3 regions of the Herbaspirillum sp. GW822-FHT03A08 genome follow, and region 1 is predicted to be linked to each of the others. Evidence: predicted binding sites of a transcription regulator. Region 1 holds the regulator's gene; each other region holds the start of a gene.
What was found. The regulator LexA, encoded in region 1, represses DNA repair genes until DNA is damaged. The targets are predictions, from matches to a motif close to ACTGTATNNNNATACAGT.

Region 1 (6,362 bases):
ATTTCAACAGCGACAGGACGCTTTGCGGTGCAGAGTTCGCCTGAGACAACATCGCCGTACCGGCTTGTTGCAGAATTTGCGCACGTGTGAGGTTTGCAGTTTCTGCCGCGTAGTCGGTATCCATGATACGGCTGCGCGATGCGGTGATGTTTTCGCTCGAAATCTGCAAGTTGCTGATAACGGCGGTGAAGCGGTTCTGAACAGCACCGAATTCTGCGCGCTTGGACGAGATCAGGTTGATCGCGTTGTCCAGGTTCTTGATCGCTTTTTGAGCATCGCTTTGTGCCGATGGATCAGCAATTGCCTTGTCCAGAGCCAGTTTAGCGGTGTCGATAGCGGATTGCAGAGTCACAGCCGAAGCTGCCAGTGCAGTTGCTGTCAGTGTCGAACCAGTTGCGAACAGGTTGTCCAGAGCAGCCTTAGCCGAAGTGTAAGTCACTTGAGCAGAGTCAACCGAAGTTGTCACGCCCAGACCGATCAGACCCTTGGCGCTGGTGCCGATAACGCTGGCGATGGTCTTGTCATTCGACAAGTCCGACAGGGAGATGCTGATTTGATCATTCAGCTTGTTGTCAGTAACATTGGCGCCGACTTGGAAAGTCAGTGTCAACGAAGCCGAAACGTTAGCCGAATCGGAACCAGTACCAGCGCTGGCGCCGGAACCGATACCTGTGAACAGGTTTTGGCCGTTGAAGCTTGTACCGTTCAGAACGCGGAATGTTTCGTCCGACAGTTGCTTGTATTCGTCGTTCAGCGTTTTACGATCTTGTGCGCTGTTCGAACCGTTAGCTGCTTGAACTGCCAGCTCACGCATACGTTGCAGGTTGTCGGTAACTGTGCTCAGTGCGCCTTCAGCGGTTTGAGCCAGAGAGATACCGTCGTTGGCGTTACGTTGCGCAACTGCCAGGCCCTTGACCTGTGCGTTCATGCGGTCGGCAATTGCCAAGCCTGCTGCGTCATCCTTTGCGCTGTTGACGCGCAAGCCGGAAGACAAACGTTGAATCGAAGTATTCAACGACGATTGCGAGGTGTTCAGATTGCGTTGCGTGTTAAGCGACGCAATATTGGTATTGATGACTGATGCCATATTAGTTCTCCTAAGATTTGAGGCCGATAAATCCGAGTTTCAGTGCTTAACTTTGGTTTTTACCTAAAGCCTCAGGCGTTCAAACCGCTGTTGTTAGCTATATCGGACGGTATCGGAAAAAGTTTAATGTTTATCGCAAAAAATTTTTTTCCAATGCTGTCCGACCTAAAACTGCGTGCTTCTATACGTCAAGCAAATCTTATTTCGACGGCATTTCAGAAAACTTTAGTGAGTTTATTTGTAAAAGTTCCTGAAATGATGCGGGGGAGGATTGCATTGCCTCAATGGATAAAGTTGACGCAATGCAATTGGGATGGGTGGTAAGTCTTTGATTAGGCGAGATTTCGTTTCTTTTTGTCGCGCAATACAGCCAGTTCTGATGATACTTTTGCAATGACGGACGGCCAGTCGCCGCGTTCTTGTTGTCTGAAGAGGCGCATGCTCGGATACCAAGGAGAATCTTCCCGGTCATTCAGCCAGCGCCAGTCTGGAGTTTGAGGGAGCAGCGTCCACGTTGGGCGGCCAAGTGCGCCGGCAAGATGGACGACGGAAGTATCGACGCTAATAATCAGATCCAGATTCGCCATGGCTGCGGCCGTATCGGCAAAGTCGTTGAAATCATTGCCAATATTGAACACCGGTAACTCCGGCGGAAGTTTGGCCAAGTCCGGTGTCGCATGACCTTTCTGGATCGAAAAGAATTTGACGCCGGGGACGTTCAATATAGGTGCAAACGTCTCCAGCGGGATCGAACGCTTGCGATCGTTGCCGTGTTCCGGATTGCCGGCCCAGACAAATCCGACGCGCAAGTCGGTTTTATTTCCCGATAGGGTATCTATTTTGTCGGCCCATTTGGCAACATCAGCTGGATCCGCTGACAAATATGACGGGTACGACGGAATATCCTCCACATGGTCGGTTCCCAGCGCGAGCGGCAGGCTCATCAACACATAGGCGCAATCGCACTTCGGCAGCGGATCGTTCTCCCTGACCAGGGTGATCTGATCCGATACGCTGCGAAACAGCCGGGCTAGGGGATCCTTGACGTGCAGGGCCACGCGCGCTCCTTGAGCGAGTAGCATATGTACATAGCGTACGAACTGGATGCTGTCGCCGAAGCCTTGCTCGTGCATCAGCAAGATGTATTTTCCCTTTAGGGAGGACTTGCCGTCCCATTTGGGGATGACGCCGAACAATTTGTGGATCAGTTTATAGACATAGCGGCGCTCTTTGACTTCCAGCCGGCTTTCGTGATTGGCCCAGCCATCTTTGAGATCCCCGGCCAAAAGTTGTCCAAGTGCAAGATTGTGTTGCGCGGTCAGATAGTTGGGTTTGAGGGCCAGCGCATCTTTAAAATATTGCAAAGACGTGGTGGTCTCGCCATAGTCGTACATGGTGGCGCCGATATTGTTCAGCGTTACCGGATGCTTCGGGTCGATTTTCAGCGCGCGATGGAAGAGCGTCATCGCATCTTCGTAGCGATCCTGATTTGAAAACAGGCTCGACGCCAGTTTTGTATAGCTGTTGGGGTCCTTGGGAGCCAGCTCGATGACGCGCTCGTAGTGTTCATGCGCTTTATCGTAGTCCTTCAGCTTTATATAAGTGTCGGCAATCTTGTACTGCGCGTAGATATCTGTAGGGTCCAGCAATAACGACGTTTTGTGGCATTCCAGCGCGTCGTTAAGCATATTCATTTCCTGAAATGCTATGCCGAGATTAGTGTGGGCGGGGGCGAAGTTGATTTGGAGCTCCATCGACTTCAGCAGAACGCCAACGGCTTCCTGATATCGCTTTGCGTCGATCAGTGCTTTCCCCAAGTGGGAGAGCGGGCCCGGCGCGTCCGGAGCGCGCTTTGCTGCATCCTCAAAATACGCGATGGAGGCGTCGGCGTCGTTCTTTTCATGCAATGCGTTTGCCAGACCGACGCGTGCTTCCTTGTTCTCGGGGTCGAGCTGAATGGCTTGTTCGTAGATAGCAATTGCGTCGTCGATGCGGTCTTGACTCAGTACTGCACCTCCCAGGTTCGTCAGGTATTCGGCGTTTTGCGGGTCTGCTTTGATTGCCTTGCGCAGCGCTTTTTCTGCTTCTGCATGGTTGTTTTCGCGCATGGCGATCAGTCCCCATGCATGATTGGCGAAAACCAGGTCAGGAGCGCGCTTGAGGACTTGGGCGCAGAGTTCTTTTGCCTCAGCAACCTTGTGGTCGTCCAGAAAGCTAAGGCATTCACGAACGGCAAGCAGATCTTTGAGGTTGGGCGATGTATTTTTGACGGGCTTGTTGCTGCTACGCGTTGACATTGGAAATCCTTGGCAGGTGATGATGTCCCTGGGATCTTCTTCACTCCGGGCGTCGCGGGTGAACTGATCGCCATGGTGACGGCGCAATTAATCAGTGCATATCATATGATGCAATTTCTCATTTGATTGTGCAAACAGACGTAAAAAAGCCCGCAATTAGCGGGCCTTCCTGGATTGGGGGGAGGGGGCGACTTGCGTCAGTTCCAGCTGCGCAGCAAGCCTACAGCTAATCCTTCCAGTGCAAAATTATCTTCTTCTGCAGATACTTTAATAATGTTGAAGTCCGGGTTTTCCGGCAGCAATTCTATCAATGAGCCGGTTTTGCGATAGCGTTTGACGGTGACATCGTCCCCCAGGCGCGCCACAACGATTTGGCCGTTGCGAGCCTGATCGGTCTTTTTGACTGCGAGCAAGTCGCCGTCAAGAATGCCGGCGTCGCGCATCGACATGCCGCGCACCTTCAGCAAATAATCCGGCTTTGCCGAAAAGAGGGCAGGATCGACGTTGTAATTACTCTCTATATGTTCCTGCGCCAGAATCGGCGAGCCGGCAGCTACGCGTCCGACCAGTGGCAGCGAAAGTTGCATGAGGGCGGGATGCGGCAGCGCCATCTGGCGACCACCGCCGATTGAGGAGGCGCTGTCCCGCAGGCGGATGCCGCGTGATGTTCCGGGGGAAATCTCAATGGCGCCTTTTCGCGCCAATGCCTGCAAATGTTCCTCGGCCGCATTGGCTGAGCGAAAGCCGAGCTCGGTGGCAATCTCTGCACGCGTCGGAGGGAAGCCGGTGTTTTCAATGGCGTCTTTGATCAGATTGAGGATCTGTTCCTGGCGGGCGGTCAGTTTGAGCATGGTGGCTTTCGGGGAAGTTATGCTGGGTGCATAAACAGTCTGTATTTTTATACAGTTATAAAGCAGTGTCAATCTGCAATATTGAAATCATGTCATCTGTGCGGCCGAGTGGTACGGCGGCAATCCAACAGCAAATGCCTGAATGTATTGAGGTTTTTGGCCGAATGTTGTATGATTGCGGGCTTTCCTCTTCCCACACTCGTCTTGACGCCGAGGTGGGCGATTTGTTAATCAGTCCATAAAGGAGTCTACATGCGTCATTATGAAATCGTATTTATCGTCCATCCGGACCAAAGCGAGCAAGTTCCAGCGATGATCGAGCGTTACAAGGGCATCGTTACTGCGCGCGGCGGCAAGATTCACCGTGTCGAAGATTGGGGCCGTCGTCAATTGGCGTACCAAATCCAAAAACTGGCAAAAGCGCACTACGTTTGCCTGAATATCGAAGTTGACGGCGAAACTCTGGCCGAAATCGAAACCGGCTTCAAGTTCAACGATGCTGTGTTGCGTCACCTGACAGTCAAGATGAAGAAGGCCGAAACCGGTCCTTCGCCAATCCTGAAGGCTGTCCAAAAGGAAGATGCAGCAAAGAGCAATCGCGCAGAAGCACCTGCAGCCTAATTGCTGACGCTGCGATAGAAAAGTACCAGGGAGAGTGAACCAGTTTCAGTTTGTTGCCATCATCGCCGAGCGTGACGTCATACGTTACACCCCGGCGGGCATACCGGTAGTGACTGCAAAATTGCAGCACCAGTCGGAACAGGCTGAGGCAGGCATCAAGAGGTTGGTCGAGTTTGAAATCACTGCATTTGCTGCAGGCGAAATTTCAGGCCGGCTTAATCGGGCCGGTCTCGGCGAGATGCTCAAATTCACCGGCTTCATGGCACGCAGAAATCGCAACAGCAAAAGCCTCGTGTTTCACATCGTTGATTTTGAATCTGTAGTTTAGAACCACTCAATTTTTAGATATCAGGAGCCGCAAAATGGCATTCGGTAAAAAGTTCGATAAAAGCAAGTTGAAGCAAAAACGCCAACAGCAAAACCCGCTGTTCAAACGTAAAAAATTCTGCCGCTTCACCGCAGCAGGTGTTGAGCAAGTCGACTACAAAGACGTCGACACTCTGAAGGATTTCGTGCAAGAAAACGGCAAGATCATGCCAGCACGTCTGACCGGCACCAAAGCACACTATCAGCGTCAAGTTGACACCGCGATCAAGCGCGCACGTTACCTCGCGTTGCTGCCATACACTGATCTGCACAACGCGTAATTGACGACGAGATATAGGAGAAAAATATGCAAGTTATTCTGTTGGAAAAAGTCGTTAATCTCGGTGGCCTGGGCGAAGTTGTCCGCGTCAAAGACGGTTATGCACGTAACTTCCTGATCCCACAACGCATGGCTCGCCGTGCTACAGCCGCAGCGATCGCTGAATTTGAAGCGAAGCGCGCTGAGCTGGAAAAAGCAGCCGCTGAAAAGCTGGCAGCAGCACAAGCACAAGGCGAAAAGCTGAGCGGCCTGACTGTTCAAATTTCGCAAAAGTCCGGCGTTGATGGCCGTCTGTTCGGTTCCGTAACCAACTTTGACATCGCTGAAGCGCTGGCAAAGCAAGGTTTCCCGGTCGAAAAGTCGCAAGTTCGCCTGCCGCAAGGTCCTTTCAAGGTCGTCGGCGAGCACGCTGTTTCGGTTGCTCTGCACACCGACGTCGTGGTTGACGTGACTGTTGCTGTCGTGGGCGAACACGCGTAAGTTTTACGCCGAAGTCGTTCCATGTACTGAATAAAGAAGCCGGGTTCGCCTGGCTTTTTTATTGTGCCGGATTTGTCCTCTTTCCCAGAGGATAAACCGGTGCAAAGCTCTGCTGTATTTCGTTTGTCAAAACCGGCTAAATTCGCCGCCGCTCCTGAAGCGACCACTCTTAGCAGGTATAATGCGCGCCATGAACGCATCTTCCGATCCGCAAATAGAATCCCTGCGTGTCCCGCCGCACTCCATTGAAGCCGAACAATCCGTCCTGGGTGGTTTGATGCTGGATAACGCTGCTTGGGACCGTATCGCTGACTTTGTCAGCGCGGACGATTTTTATCGTTACGATCACCGCATCATCTTCCAACACATCGTCAAGCTGA
Region 2 (6,362 bases), on a different contig from region 1:
GAACCTTATATGTCGGCGTTACTAACGATGTGGTGCGGCGCGTGTACGAACATAAGCATGGCTTGATATCCGGATTTACGCAGAAGTATGGAGTCAAGGATTTAGTGTATGTTGAAGTTTTCGACGATATCGTCAGCGCGATTGCTCGTGAAAAACAACTGAAGGCATGGCGGCGCGCCTGGAAAATCGAGTTGATCGAGAAGACCAACCCTTATTGGAATGATCTGTATGCAATGGTCGTTTGACGGCATTGGGTCCCCGCGGGAGCCGGGACGACGCGTAATTGTTCAGTCATGGGCGCGCTCGGACTCATGAAAATTCTCGGCATCGACCCCGGCTTGCGGACCACCGGTTTTGGCGTGATCCACAAGCAGGGCACAAAGCTCACCTATATCGCCTCCGGCACCATCAAGACGCCGGATGCCGATCTGCCGCAACGGCTCAAAGTCATTCTCTCCAGCGTCGGTGAAGTCATCAAGACTTACGCACCCGACTGCGCGGCGATCGAAAAAGTCTTCGTCAACGTCAATCCGCAGTCCACGCTGTTGCTCGGCCAGGCCCGCGGCGCGGCGATTTGTGCGCTGGTGAATGCCGATCTGGCGGTGGCGGAGTACACCGCGCTGCAGGTCAAGCAAGCCGTTGCCGGGCACGGCAAGGCGCAGAAGCAGCAAGTGCAGGATATGGTGCAGCGTTTGCTGGCGTTGCCGGGTTTGCCCGGCACCGATGCCGCCGACGCGCTGGGTGTGGCGATCTGCCATGCACATAGCGGCGAAGCCTTGAGCGCGCTCGGAGCGCTGGCGCCGGGATTGGCGAAGAAGGGGCTGCGCGTGCGCGGCGGTCGTCTGATCGGTTAGTTTTTTCTGAAAAGTTTCAGTACGCGCTTTACCGCTTCCACCACCAGCAACACCACGCCGCCGGCAATCACGCCGAATATCGCATCGATGACCGACGGTGCAATCACCGACAGCAAACCGCCCACCGCAGGCAGTGCGGCGAGCGGCGTACTGACGTCCGCAATCCAGTGATGCACCGGCGGAATGCCGTGCGTCAGAATCCCGCCGCCCACCATGAACATTGCCACCGTCCCGATGACGGTCAGGCTTTTCATCATGTAAGGCGCCGCGACCAGAATGGCGCGGCCGACGCGTTGCTTGAACTGGCCGAAACCGCTGCTGCCGCCCGTGCGCAGCAAATACAAGCCGCCGTCGTCCAGCTTGACGATGCCGGCCACCACGCCGTACACACCGACAGTCATGATCAGCGCGATGCCGACCAGCACGATGATCTGCTGTTGCAAAGGTGCCGTCGCGACGGTGCCGAGCGTGATGGCGATAATCTCCGCCGACAGCACGAAGTCGGTGCGGATCGCGCCCTTGATCTTGTCCTGCTCGCTGGCGGCGGCATCGCCGTTGTCGGCCGCAGCGGCATGCTGGCCGCCGTGATCTTCGCCGCCGTGATCTTCCTCGTGCGGCAGATATTTGTGTGCCAGTTTCTCAAATCCCTCAAAGCAAAGGAAGGCGCCGCCCAGCATCAGCAGCGGTGTCACCGCCCACGGCACGAAGGTGCTGATGAGCAGCGCGGCCGGCACCAGAATCGCCTTGTTCTTCAACGATCCGACTGCCACCGCCCACACCACAGGCAGTTCACGGTCGGCGTTCACGCCGGAAACCTGTTGCGCATTGAGCGCCAGGTCGTCGCCCAGCACGCCGGCAGTTTTCTTGGCGGCGACCTTGGTCATCACGGAAACGTCGTCGAGAATGCTGGCGATGTCGTCGATCAATGCGAAAAAGCTGCTGCCGGCCATGGTGTCCTTTTATTGGGGATGTGCTGAAGGGAAACAGGGCAGACAATAGCCCACCGGAGTGGTGTTAGGCAAATCGGCTGGATTCGTCATGCAATGGGGTGGCAACCTTGCTGATGGATATACTGTTTATCCGAACAGTACTGTATCATTCCACCATTCATCTTTCTCCTCAGCCATCATGATCGGTCGTCTCTCCGGAATCCTGCTCGAAAAAAATCCTCCGCAATTGCTGGTCGATTGCAATGGCGTCGGTTACGAGGTCGGCGTGCCCATGAGTACCTTCTACAATCTGCCGGGCCTGGGCGAGAAGGTCGTATTGCTGACCCATCTGGCGATCCGCGAAGACGCGCATGTGCTGTTCGGTTTCGGCAGCGCGGAGGAGCGCAATACTTTCAAGGAATTGATCAAGATCTCCGGCGTTGGCGCGCGCACGGCCTTGTCGATCTTATCGGGCATGTCGGTCAGCGACTTGGCGCAGGCGGTAACCTTGCAGGAAGCAGGCCGCCTCACCAAGGTGCCCGGCATCGGCAAGAAAACCGCGGAGCGCCTGTTGCTCGAACTCAAGGGCAAGCTCGGCGCCGATCTGGGTGCGGTCGGCGGCGTAGTGCATCACGACACGACTTCGGATATCCTCAACGCCTTGCTGGCGCTCGGCTATTCCGACAAGGAAGCGACGCTGGCGCTCAAGCAGGTGCCGGCCGACGCCACCGTGTCGGAAGGCATCAAGCACGCCCTCAAGGCGTTGTCCAAAGCATAAATAGCGCGTAGCCACCATCCATGAGCATCCAGACTGACGACTTCTCCGAACAGCGCATCATCGCGGCCACCCCGGCTTCGGCCAACGAGGAAGCGATCGAACGCGCACTGCGTCCCAAGCAGCTGGATGAATACGTCGGCCAGGAAAAAGTCCGCGGCCAGCTTGAGATCTTCATCTCGGCGGCACGCCAGCGCGGCGAAGCGCTCGACCATACATTGCTGTTCGGGCCGCCGGGCCTCGGCAAGACCACCATGGCGCATATCATCGCGCGTGAAATGGGCGTCAACCTGCGCCAGACTTCCGGCCCGGTGCTGGAGCGCGCCGGCGATCTGGCCGCCTTGCTGACCAACCTGGAAGCCAACGACGTCCTCTTCATCGACGAGATCCATCGCTTGTCGCCGGTAGTCGAAGAAATTCTCTACCCTGCGCTCGAGGACTATCAGATCGACATCATGATCGGCGAAGGTCCTGCTGCGCGCTCGGTGCGCCTCGACCTGCAACCGTTCACGCTGGTCGGCGCCACGACGCGCGCGGGCATGCTGACCAATCCGCTGCGCGACCGTTTCGGCATCGTCGCGCGCCTGGAATTCTATTCGCCGCCGGAACTGGCGCGCATCGTCACGCGCAGCGCCGGTTTGCTTAACGCGCCCATCGTCGAAGAGGGCGCGCTGGAAATCGCCAAGCGCAGCCGCGGCACGCCACGCATCGCCAACCGCCTGTTGCGCCGCGTGCGCGACTATGCGGAAGTGAAGGGCAACGGCCGCATCACGCAAGCCATGGCTGACGCCGCACTGGTGATGCTGGATGTCGACCCGGTCGGTTTCGACCTGATGGACCGCAAACTGCTGGAAGCGGTGCTGTTCAAATTCAACGGCGGTCCGGTCGGCCTCGACAATCTGGCGGCCGCCATCGGCGAAGAGCGTGACACGATTGAAGACGTGCTCGAGCCTTATCTGATCCAGCAAGGCTATTTGCAACGCACGCCGCGCGGACGCGTGGCGACGCCGGCGGCCTATACTCACTTCGGTGTGACGGCGCCGCGCACCAGTCCCAACGGCGACCTCTGGGCCGGCTGACGCAGCGCGGCCGGCGTCATTGCCTTAGTCTACTTTGCTGATGCGCCAAAACTCTTGACGGGCACCCACACCTTGTTTTGCACGCGGTAGAGCGTATACACCGGCTGGTGCAGATTGCCTTCGCTGTCGAAAGAGATGTTTCCCGTCACTCCCTTGTAGCGAATCTGGTGCAGTGTCTTGACGATCTCAGCCGGTTGCAGCGAATTGGCTTGCAGGATGGCCGCGATCAATACGCTGGTGGCGTCGTAGGCGAAGATCGTGAAGGGCGCCATCTCTCCTTTGCCGCGCGTCGAGAAATCTTTTTGCAGCTTCTTCCACTCGGGCAGCCGTTCCAGTGCCGGGCCCGGCTCCATGGCCATGACGCCTTCCGCCGCATCGCCCGCAGTGGACAGGAACGTCATGCTGACGGTGCCGCCGGTGGCAAGCAAAGTGGCCGAAACGCCCAGCCGCTTCATGTTGCGCACAAATTCGCCGCTTTGATTGACGCGCGCGCTCAGAAAGATCAGATCCACCTTCTCTTGTTTTGCCGTGCGCAGCACCGCATTGAAATCCGAAGTCTTGTTGCTGATGCTGCTGCGATCGATGATGCGGCCCTTTTCCGCGCGCACGATATTACCGAACTGATCCGCCAGGCCGATGCCGAACTGGCTGCCGTCGTCAACGATCATGATGCGCTGGGCTTTCAGATCGTTGATGACATAGCGCGCAAGATAGGTGCCGTTGTCGTCGTCGTGTCCCATGATGCGGAACGTCGTCGGCGCACTGAGCTGCGTGAATTTATGGGAGGTCGATGCCGGCGACACCTGTGCCATGCGGGCGCGCTGGTACACGGGCGCGGCGGCGATGCTGCACGACGATGTCCAGTGGCCGATGACACCGACTACGCCGCTGTCGACCAGATACTGCGCCACCAGCGGGGCGGTGCGTACGTCGCCTTTGTCGTCCTGCGTGCGCAAGACGAAACGCACCTTGCGTCCGCCGACTTGAGGATTGCGCAGATTTGCTTGTTCCACGGCAAGTCTGGCGGCATCCAGGCCGGCTTGCACGCGCACTTCCGTCAATGGCGCGGCGAAGCCGATTCCGACTTCCAGCGTATCGTCCTGCGCCTGTGCGGCGGAGGTCGCCAGGCAAGTCAGCATCAGCAATGCCGTTGCCAGACGAGGCACAATGAAGGAAGGCCGTAAAACTCGCGGAACGCGAGGTGAAAAAGGGGAGTGCATGGATCGCATCATCGTGTCCCTTTCTTGCGGGCAAGTGCAACCAGCCCATTTAGTTGATTTATGGGAATAAATCACGCGACAGCGTCAAAAGTGTTTGACGTACTCGTCGGTATTGATTTTGCCGTTTTATTGAAAACTTGCAAAGAAAATTTGGCAAACTTTGTAATGATGTCCTTATTTTCACTTGTGCAAAAATTAATCGTCATCGACAATGGATAGCTATTCACTATCTTTCTGTGCGAGCCTCTCATGCTTATGTCGAGCCAAGCCAGTCGGTACGCGCATCAACTCCTCGATGCACGCGCAAACGCATGTCTACTGCCGCTTCTGTCCTCTTCCGAACCGCTGTCCGTTGACGACGCTTACGACATTGCCCGCCGTATCCTCGATATTCGCGTAGCACAAGGCGACCAGCCCATCGGCCGCAAGATTGGTTTTACCGTTCACAAGACCTGGGACAAATACGGCGTGACGGACGACGTGCGCATCCCGATCTGGGCGCATATTTACGACAGCACGGTTCGTTATGCTGACGACAATCACGGCAAGCAATGCCTGGTCGGTGCGCTGCAACCGCGCATCGAACCCGAAATCGTCTTCAAGCTGGGCCAGGCGCCGTCGCCCGACGCCACCATCGACGAACTGGCCGAATGCATCGAATGGATGGCGCATGGCTTTGAAATCGTCGCCTGTCCTTTCGCCAACTGGGAGTTCACCGTCGCCGACGCGATCGCCGCCTTCGGCCTGCACGGCACGCTCATCATCGGTGAGCCGCATGTCTTGTCGTCCTCCACCCGTCACAATCTGGCGCACATCCTTGCCGGCGCCAGCGTCTCGCTGTCGAGCAGTACCGACAGCACCGGCACGTTGCGGGCCGCAGGTTTTTTCAACGACGAAGCCGACAGTCCGTTGCACGCCCTGTGGCATCTGCATCAGTTGCTGAAGACGCAACCGCAGTTTGCACCGCTGGCGGCAGGGGAAATCATCACCACCGGCACCTGGACCGACGCCTATCCGATCGAGGCCGGGCAAACCTGGATCACGGCCTTCTCCGGTGTTGCCTTGCCGGGACTGACGGTGTCGTTTGTCTGATACCTGCGCCTTCGCTTCATGCAGTAATTCTCATCGGACCCGTTGCGGTCCGATGTTTTTTCGAGAGCCGAGTCTGAGAGCCGACTATGCAAATCTGGGTTGATGCCGATGCCTGTCCGGGCGTCATCAAGGACATGTTGTTCCGTCTTGCCGAGCGCACGCACATCCAGGTCACGCTGGTGGCCAATAAACTCCTGCGCGTGCCGCCGTCGCGCTTTATCAAAGCGGTCGTCGTGCCTGCCGGCTTCGATGTCGCCGACAAGGAGATCGTCAGGCTGACGCAACCGGGCGATCTGATCATCACCGCCGACATTCCGCTGGCCGCAGAAGCCATCGCCAAGGGCGGCGCGGTGCTCAATCCGCGTGGCGAAATGTATTCGGCCGACAATATCCAGCAGCATCTGACCATGCGC
Region 3 (6,362 bases), 600 kb from region 1:
CTGCCGGAACAGGCGTCGGGGACGATGGAAGTGGGACGGCGCGGCCGCTTCGTGCCGCGTACCATCGCCAATCCTGGCGGCCTGGTAGCGGTCATCACGCTGGTATCGCTGGGACAAGGCGTTGCAATCGTGCCGGTATCCGTGATGCAGCGCGTGCACATGCCGGGCGTCGTGTACAGGCAGATTGAAGGTAAAAGCATTCCCGGCGCGATTGCCCTGGCGTCACGCCGCCACGAAAAGTCGCCCGTGGTGCGTGCGTTTCTCAAACAATTGAAATCGCGAATGGCTGATCAGGCAGACAAATAGCGCGTGCCGGCCGGCAGACGGCTGACGTGTCCGCTGCGCATGCCTGAGTCATGGAAGCGATAGGCGCCCTTGCCTGCTTTCTTGGCAACGTACATCGCTGTGTCGGCTTTGGAGAGAAGCTCGTCGACGGTATGGCCGTCGTCGGGGAAAAGCGCAATGCCGATGCTCAGGCTGGTGCATACCTCATGCCCGGCGATATTGAGGAAAGGCGCACCGACAGTCTTGACCAGCTTGTCGGCGATATCGGCAATCTGGCTCTGGTATTTGATGTCGGAAAGCAGAACGACGAACTCATCCCCGCCCAATCGCGCCACCAGATCATATTCACGCAGGCTGGCGCACAGCCGCTGCGCCACCGATTGCAGCAAGAGATCGCCGACAGCATGGCCAAGCGTGTCGTTGATCGGTTTGAATCCATCCAGATCGATAAAAAACAAGGCATACAGATTGGGACTGCGCTTGGCACGCGACAACTCAGCTGCAGCAAGTTCGTTGAACAGCATGCGGTTGGGAATGCCGGTCAGATAGTCATGCGAGGCCAGCTGATAGGCGCGGGTCTTTTCTTTTTCCAGCTGTTCGATGAGGCAGATTTTTTCGCGCTCAGAGCGCTCCAGACGCTGATACAGTCTTTTGCGATGATAAGAAATGCCGATCAGGATCAGCGTCAGCGATACAACAGCGATCGAGATGACAATCGCATAGCGCACGTATTCGTAATGCGATTGCGTCAGGTCGGCGACAATGAAATCCGGATCGAGACTAACCGTGATGGTCAGCGGATAGCCGGCGACTTTTTGATAATTGCTGACGCCGGGCGAGCTGTGGGTATTTTCGCTGCCGCTGAACTTGTTGACGATGCCTGCCGTGCTGCTGCCGGTTAGCTTGCCATCGCTGAGCACCACCAAGGGTGCGCCTGATGCGCTATCCACCGAGACTCGGTAACCGTCTCCGATCTGCTGATAATCGGTGAGGAAGCGGCCAAGATCCAGCACCGCCACAAAGAATCCGTGCACGCTATTCCTGGGACTGTTCAAAGGTACCAGCAAAGGAATCCGCCAGGCATAACCGTCGGCTTTTCCCAGCACGATGGCGCCGACTTGCGGAGCGGCGCCGTCAACGTTCGCAGCAGCAGGAAAATGCGTTTGCCGGATCAGATCCGCAAAACCGCTCTCGGTGGGCGAACCGCCTGATGAATAACGCAATTTCATATCGGCGTCGAAGACGGCCGAGCGGACATAGGCGGTATCGCCGTTGAAGAGCAGATTCAGGTAATCGGCGGCAGCGTTATCGCCGTCCAGAATTTTGTTGGCGACGGTTCCGTACAACATTGCGCGATCCAATCTGTCGTTGAGATTGGAGGCCATGATCGCAGCCATGTTTTTGCTTTCCCCGGCGGCACTTTCCATGGCCAGCTTTTTTTCACTGGACACATGCATCATCGTGATGCTCCAGATCACCACCAGCACCAGCGACGACAGCATCACAAAGCAGACGGACAAGCCCCATCCATCCTGGATCAGGGCGCGGGGCCATTTTGCTTTCAATGAAAATCCGGATCGCAATTTAACTCCCTGGCAACAGGGTATGAACATCGAGGAACATGTGTGGACATGCCGCGGACCGATGCCTATGCATAAGCAATATATCTGCCGGGTCCATTGTAGACACAAAGTCATGCGTGGTCTGTCGCTCAAATGGACCACATGATGTTTTTAAGAGTGCCTTGCGGCAACAATGTTCCGCGATTGCCGGCAGAAATTTCCACACACGATGATTCCCTTCCCGGCCACCCGCCCTTTTCATTCTTCCTCACGGCTGCGGCTGGCCTCTTCTCGTTTCAGGTCGACAACAAAGAGGATTCCACTGATCGTCACCGACAGCGCGAGGAAACGAGAAATGACGGCAGGAAAAACGCAGACGCGCAAGCAACATGCGCGGTATATGCGACATAGTGGTCATGAGCTGCACAAAGTTCGTCATGCATCGCTGACGGGGCCGCGTGTTTTGGTGCGTTGCCAGAAGGCAAACCGGATTGATTGTCCGAGCATCTGGTCCGCTGCCGCCGTTCGGGCGACGCGGACCAGATGATGCGAAATCAGATGCTGTAGGTAACGGAAGGAAGTTGCTGTTTGCCGATCGGCATGACCGTCTGCAAGGCATCAAACTCGGCGAGGATCAGCTCCGCCTGATAGCAATGCGTGTTGGCGGATTTCAGTGCGTTGCGAAACGCTTTCAGCGTCGCCGGCTTGGGGACGTCGCCCTTGCCTTTGTTCGCGCGGACGGCGTCAGCGACGATATCGGAAAGCAAGGCATCTGCGCAATTCTGCGCCTCCTTGAGTTGGGCCAAACAGTCGAGCAACGCGAGAGTCTTGTTCATAGCCACACCTCTATATGGAGTTGTCGGAAGGAAATTCTACTCGGCGACTCACGTCCGACACAAGCGCCGAATCGTCTTTTTTGCAGCAGAAATCAACCCATTTTCAGCAGTGCCGGGTATGTTGCCATCGCCCGCTGCACCGCACCAGATGCGGCATTGCGACCGCTGCAACATTATTTTCACGGGCAATCGTCTCAGTATAGACAGCAGTTCGGCAGAATCCATTGACGGTCTTTCATCACTACCCATCTATTTGCTCACGGCCGGCCGACGCAGCTTTCCCGGGAAATATGTAACCGATGCCGAAACTGTATAAAACCACAGTAAAATAGAGCCCGCGCTCGGCGCATCAGACTCGGTAACTCACAGCAGCGAGCAAACAATGAACATCGATTATCTGGAAAAACTCAATGCCGAACAACGCCAGGCAGTGGAGTTCGGCATCACTCCCGGCCAGCGCGATGTGGCGCCGGCCCGCCCTCTGCTGGTAATCGCCGGCGCAGGTTCCGGCAAAACCAATACGCTCGCGCACCGTGTCGCCCACCTGATCGTCAACGGCGCCGATCCACGTCGCATTCTGCTCATGACATTTTCACGCCGTGCCGCCGCCGAGATGACGCGCCGCGTGCAGCGCATTTGCGGCGAAGCAATGGGCGCCAATGGCCGCATCATGGCCGATGCGCTGTCGTGGGCCGGCACCTTCCATGGCATCGGTGCGCAGCTCTTGCGAGAATACGCCGACCAGATCGGCCTCGATCCGAGTTTCTCCATCCATGACAGAGAAGACTCCGCCGATCTGATGAACCTGGTGCGCCATGAACTGGGCCTGTCCAAAACGGAAAAACGTTTCCCGTTGAAAGCGACCTGTCTCGCCATTTATTCCCGCGTCGTCAATTCGGAAGCGCCGCTCGACAGCATCCTGCACAAGGTCTTTCCCTGGTGCGCCGAATGGGAAACGCAATTGCGCACGCTTTTCGGCGCCTACGTCGAAGCCAAGCAGGCGCACAACGTGCTCGATTACGACGACCTGCTGCTGTACTGGGCGCAGACCATCGAAGACCGCGTGCTGGCCGATGACATCGGCGCCCGCTTCGACCACGTGCTGGTGGATGAGTATCAGGACACCAACCGTCTGCAATCTTCCATCCTGCTGGCGCTGAAGCCGGACGGCCGCGGCCTAACCGTGGTCGGCGATGACGCGCAGGCGATCTACTCTTTCCGTGCGGCGACCGTACGCAACATCCTCGACTTTCCACGCGCCTTCGACCCGCCGGCCGACATCGTCACGCTTGACCGCAACTATCGTTCGACGCAACCGATCCTTGCCGCCGCCAATAGCGTCATCGACAAGGCGCTCGAACGCTTCACCAAAAATCTCTGGACCGAGCGCACCTCCGACGACAAGCCGCATCTGGTATCCGTGCGCGACGAAGCCGACCAGGCACGCTACATCGTTGAGCGCATTCTGGAAAATCGCGAAGCCGGCAGCACGCTCAAAGAACAAGCTGTCCTGTTCCGCGCCTCCGACCACAGCGGCCCGCTGGAGATCGAGCTGGTGCGTCGAAACATTCCCTTCGTCAAATTCGGCGGACTCAAATTCCTCGACAGCGCACACGTCAAGGACATGCTGGCCATGCTGCGCTTCGTGCAGAATCCGCGCGATCGCGTGGCGGGTTTCCGTCTGATGCAATTGCTGCCGGGCGTGGGGCCCGGCTCCGCGCAAAAGGTGCTCGATGCCATGTCGGCGCATGCCGATCCGATTGCCGCCTTGTCCACCCTGCCCGCGCCGCCACGTGCAGGCGACGACTGGAGCGCTTTCGTCGAAGTGCTGCAATTCATGGCGCAAGGTAAAACCGGCTGGCCCGGTGAAATCGCCCATGCGCGCAGCTGGTATGCGCCGCATCTGGAACGCAAACACGAAGACGCCACCACGCGTCAGGCTGATTTGCTGCAATTGGAACAGATCGCCTCAGGCTACCCGTCGCGCGAACGTTTTCTCACCGAACTGACGCTGGATCCGCCGGATGCCACCAGCGATCAATCGGGCATTCCCTTGCTCGATGAAGACTATCTGATCCTGTCGACCATTCACTCCTCCAAGGGACAGGAATGGAAATCAGTCTATGTGCTCAACGTAGTCGACGGCTGCATCCCCGCTGATCTGGCCACCGGCAGCACCGATGAAATCGAAGAGGAACGCCGTCTCCTGTATGTCGCCATGACGCGCGCCAAGGATGACCTGCACCTGATGGTGCCGCAAAAGTTTTTCACCGGCGGTCAGCATGCGCAAGGCGACCGCCATGTCTATGCGTCACGCACACGCTTCATACCGCCAGGCATACTGCCGCATTTTTCAAGCAGCGCGTGGCCGGTTGTAGCGGTCGGGCCGAGCGGCCGTCCTGACGCAAAGCAGATGCGCGTGGACGTGGCGGCACGCATGCGCGGCATGTGGAAATAGTAGGTAGACCTTACAACCGTACCGACAGCAACATCACTCAGGAACACACCATGTACCCGGTATCCATCAAAGGCGTTTTACATACTCCCGGCGGTGACGTCGTGCTGCTCCTCAATGAACGTGAAGAGTGGGAACTCCCCGGTGGCCGCATCGAAATTGGAGAATCCTCCACTGAATGCCTTGCACGCGAAATTCGCGAAGAACTCGACCTTGAAGTCGTGGTCGGCGCACTACTGGATACCTATCTGTTTGAAGTGATTCCGTCGAAACATGTTTTCATCGCGACCTACTATTGCGCGCTGACCGGTCCCTTTACACCATCGGTGAGCCATGAACACAAACGCATCGCGGTTTTCCCGCGGCACGCGTTGCCAGCAAATTTGCCCGAAGGTTATCGGAAATCGATTCTGACCGCATGCGAATCTTCCACCGCAGCGGGCACGAGCGTTTTCCCCCTCTCGCGCCCGTGAATATCGATCAGAAGCTGTAAGTCGCTTTCAGCCACGCATTACGCGGATTGCCGTAGGTGTAGCCGTTATAGCCGCCCAGACCGGTGTAGTAATACTTGTCCGTCAGGTTTTCAATATTGAGCGACATGTTGAATTGCCTGGTGAAGTCGTAGCGCGCCATCAGACCGATCAAGGTCATGCCGCCTTGCGTTGCACGTTTGAGACTGTAGGTTTCATCGTAGTAAATGCTGCTCTGATAGCTCAGATTGCCGCCCACGGTCAGTTTGCTCAGTGCACCCGGGAAGCGGTAGCTGGTCGCCAGACGGAACATGCGCTGCGGATAGGTCGTGTTCATCAACACGTTCTTGTTGCTGAACTTTGCCGAGTAGGTATAGCCCGCCATCAGTTGCAGGCCCTCTGCGACTTCCCCTGAAATGGTCGCTTCAAATCCCTTGCTGCGGGCACCGCTCACGGAGCGATACGGGACCGTACCATCCGATAGCAACGCCGCACCAGTATCGATTTCGGTGGCATTGTCTTCCTGCGTCTGGAACACAGCAAAGCTGGTGTTGAGCTTGCCGTCGAAATGCTCGCCCTTGATGCCGAGTTCGGTATTGATGCCGCGTTTCGGCGAGATAATCTGGTTGCTCGAATCGCGTACGGTGTTCGGCTGGAAGATATTGGTGTAGCTCGCGTAGACGGAATATTCCTTGCTGAGATCGTAGACGATGCCCGCATAGGGTGTGAAGACCGCGCTTTCCGTCACCGGCTT

Region 2: ruvA (Holliday junction branch migration protein RuvA) is a predicted target of LexA. The motif match lies at 1,926-1,943, and genes of this name have one in related genera.
Region 3: AC1RN6_RS13130 (ATP-dependent helicase) is a predicted target of LexA. The motif match lies at 2,991-3,008, and genes of this name have one in related genera.

What each region holds. Positions count from the first base shown of each region.
Region 1 covers NZ_JBXANR010000003.1:262,797-269,158, forward strand. Annotated here, with positions in the region: gene AC1RN6_RS10395 (flagellin N-terminal helical domain-containing protein) at 1-1,087, opposite strand, end outside; gene AC1RN6_RS10400 (tetratricopeptide repeat protein) at 1,420-3,384, opposite strand; gene lexA (transcriptional repressor LexA) at 3,582-4,235, opposite strand; gene rpsF (30S ribosomal protein S6) at 4,488-4,856, shown strand; gene priB (primosomal replication protein N) at 4,891-5,184, shown strand; gene rpsR (30S ribosomal protein S18) at 5,219-5,503, shown strand; gene rplI (50S ribosomal protein L9) at 5,530-5,982, shown strand; gene AC1RN6_RS10430 (replicative DNA helicase) at 6,173-6,362, shown strand, end outside.
Region 2 covers NZ_JBXANR010000004.1:510,948-517,309, reverse strand. Annotated here, with positions in the region: gene AC1RN6_RS15545 (GIY-YIG nuclease family protein) at 1-245, shown strand, start outside; gene ruvC (crossover junction endodeoxyribonuclease RuvC) at 312-854, shown strand; gene AC1RN6_RS15535 (DUF808 domain-containing protein) at 851-1,804, opposite strand; gene ruvA (Holliday junction branch migration protein RuvA) at 1,983-2,561, shown strand; gene ruvB (Holliday junction branch migration DNA helicase RuvB) at 2,582-3,637, shown strand; gene AC1RN6_RS15520 (branched-chain amino acid ABC transporter substrate-binding protein) at 3,667-4,776, opposite strand; gene AC1RN6_RS15515 (2-keto-4-pentenoate hydratase) at 5,107-5,949, shown strand; gene AC1RN6_RS15510 (YaiI/YqxD family protein) at 6,036-6,362, shown strand, end outside.
Region 3 covers NZ_JBXANR010000003.1:861,773-868,134, reverse strand. Annotated here, with positions in the region: gene AC1RN6_RS13145 (LysR family transcriptional regulator) at 1-306, shown strand, start outside; gene AC1RN6_RS13140 (diguanylate cyclase domain-containing protein) at 291-1,850, opposite strand; gene AC1RN6_RS13135 (hypothetical protein) at 2,402-2,683, opposite strand; gene AC1RN6_RS13130 (ATP-dependent helicase) at 3,066-5,141, shown strand; gene AC1RN6_RS13125 (NUDIX hydrolase) at 5,192-5,611, shown strand; gene AC1RN6_RS13120 (TonB-dependent siderophore receptor) at 5,619-6,362, opposite strand, start outside.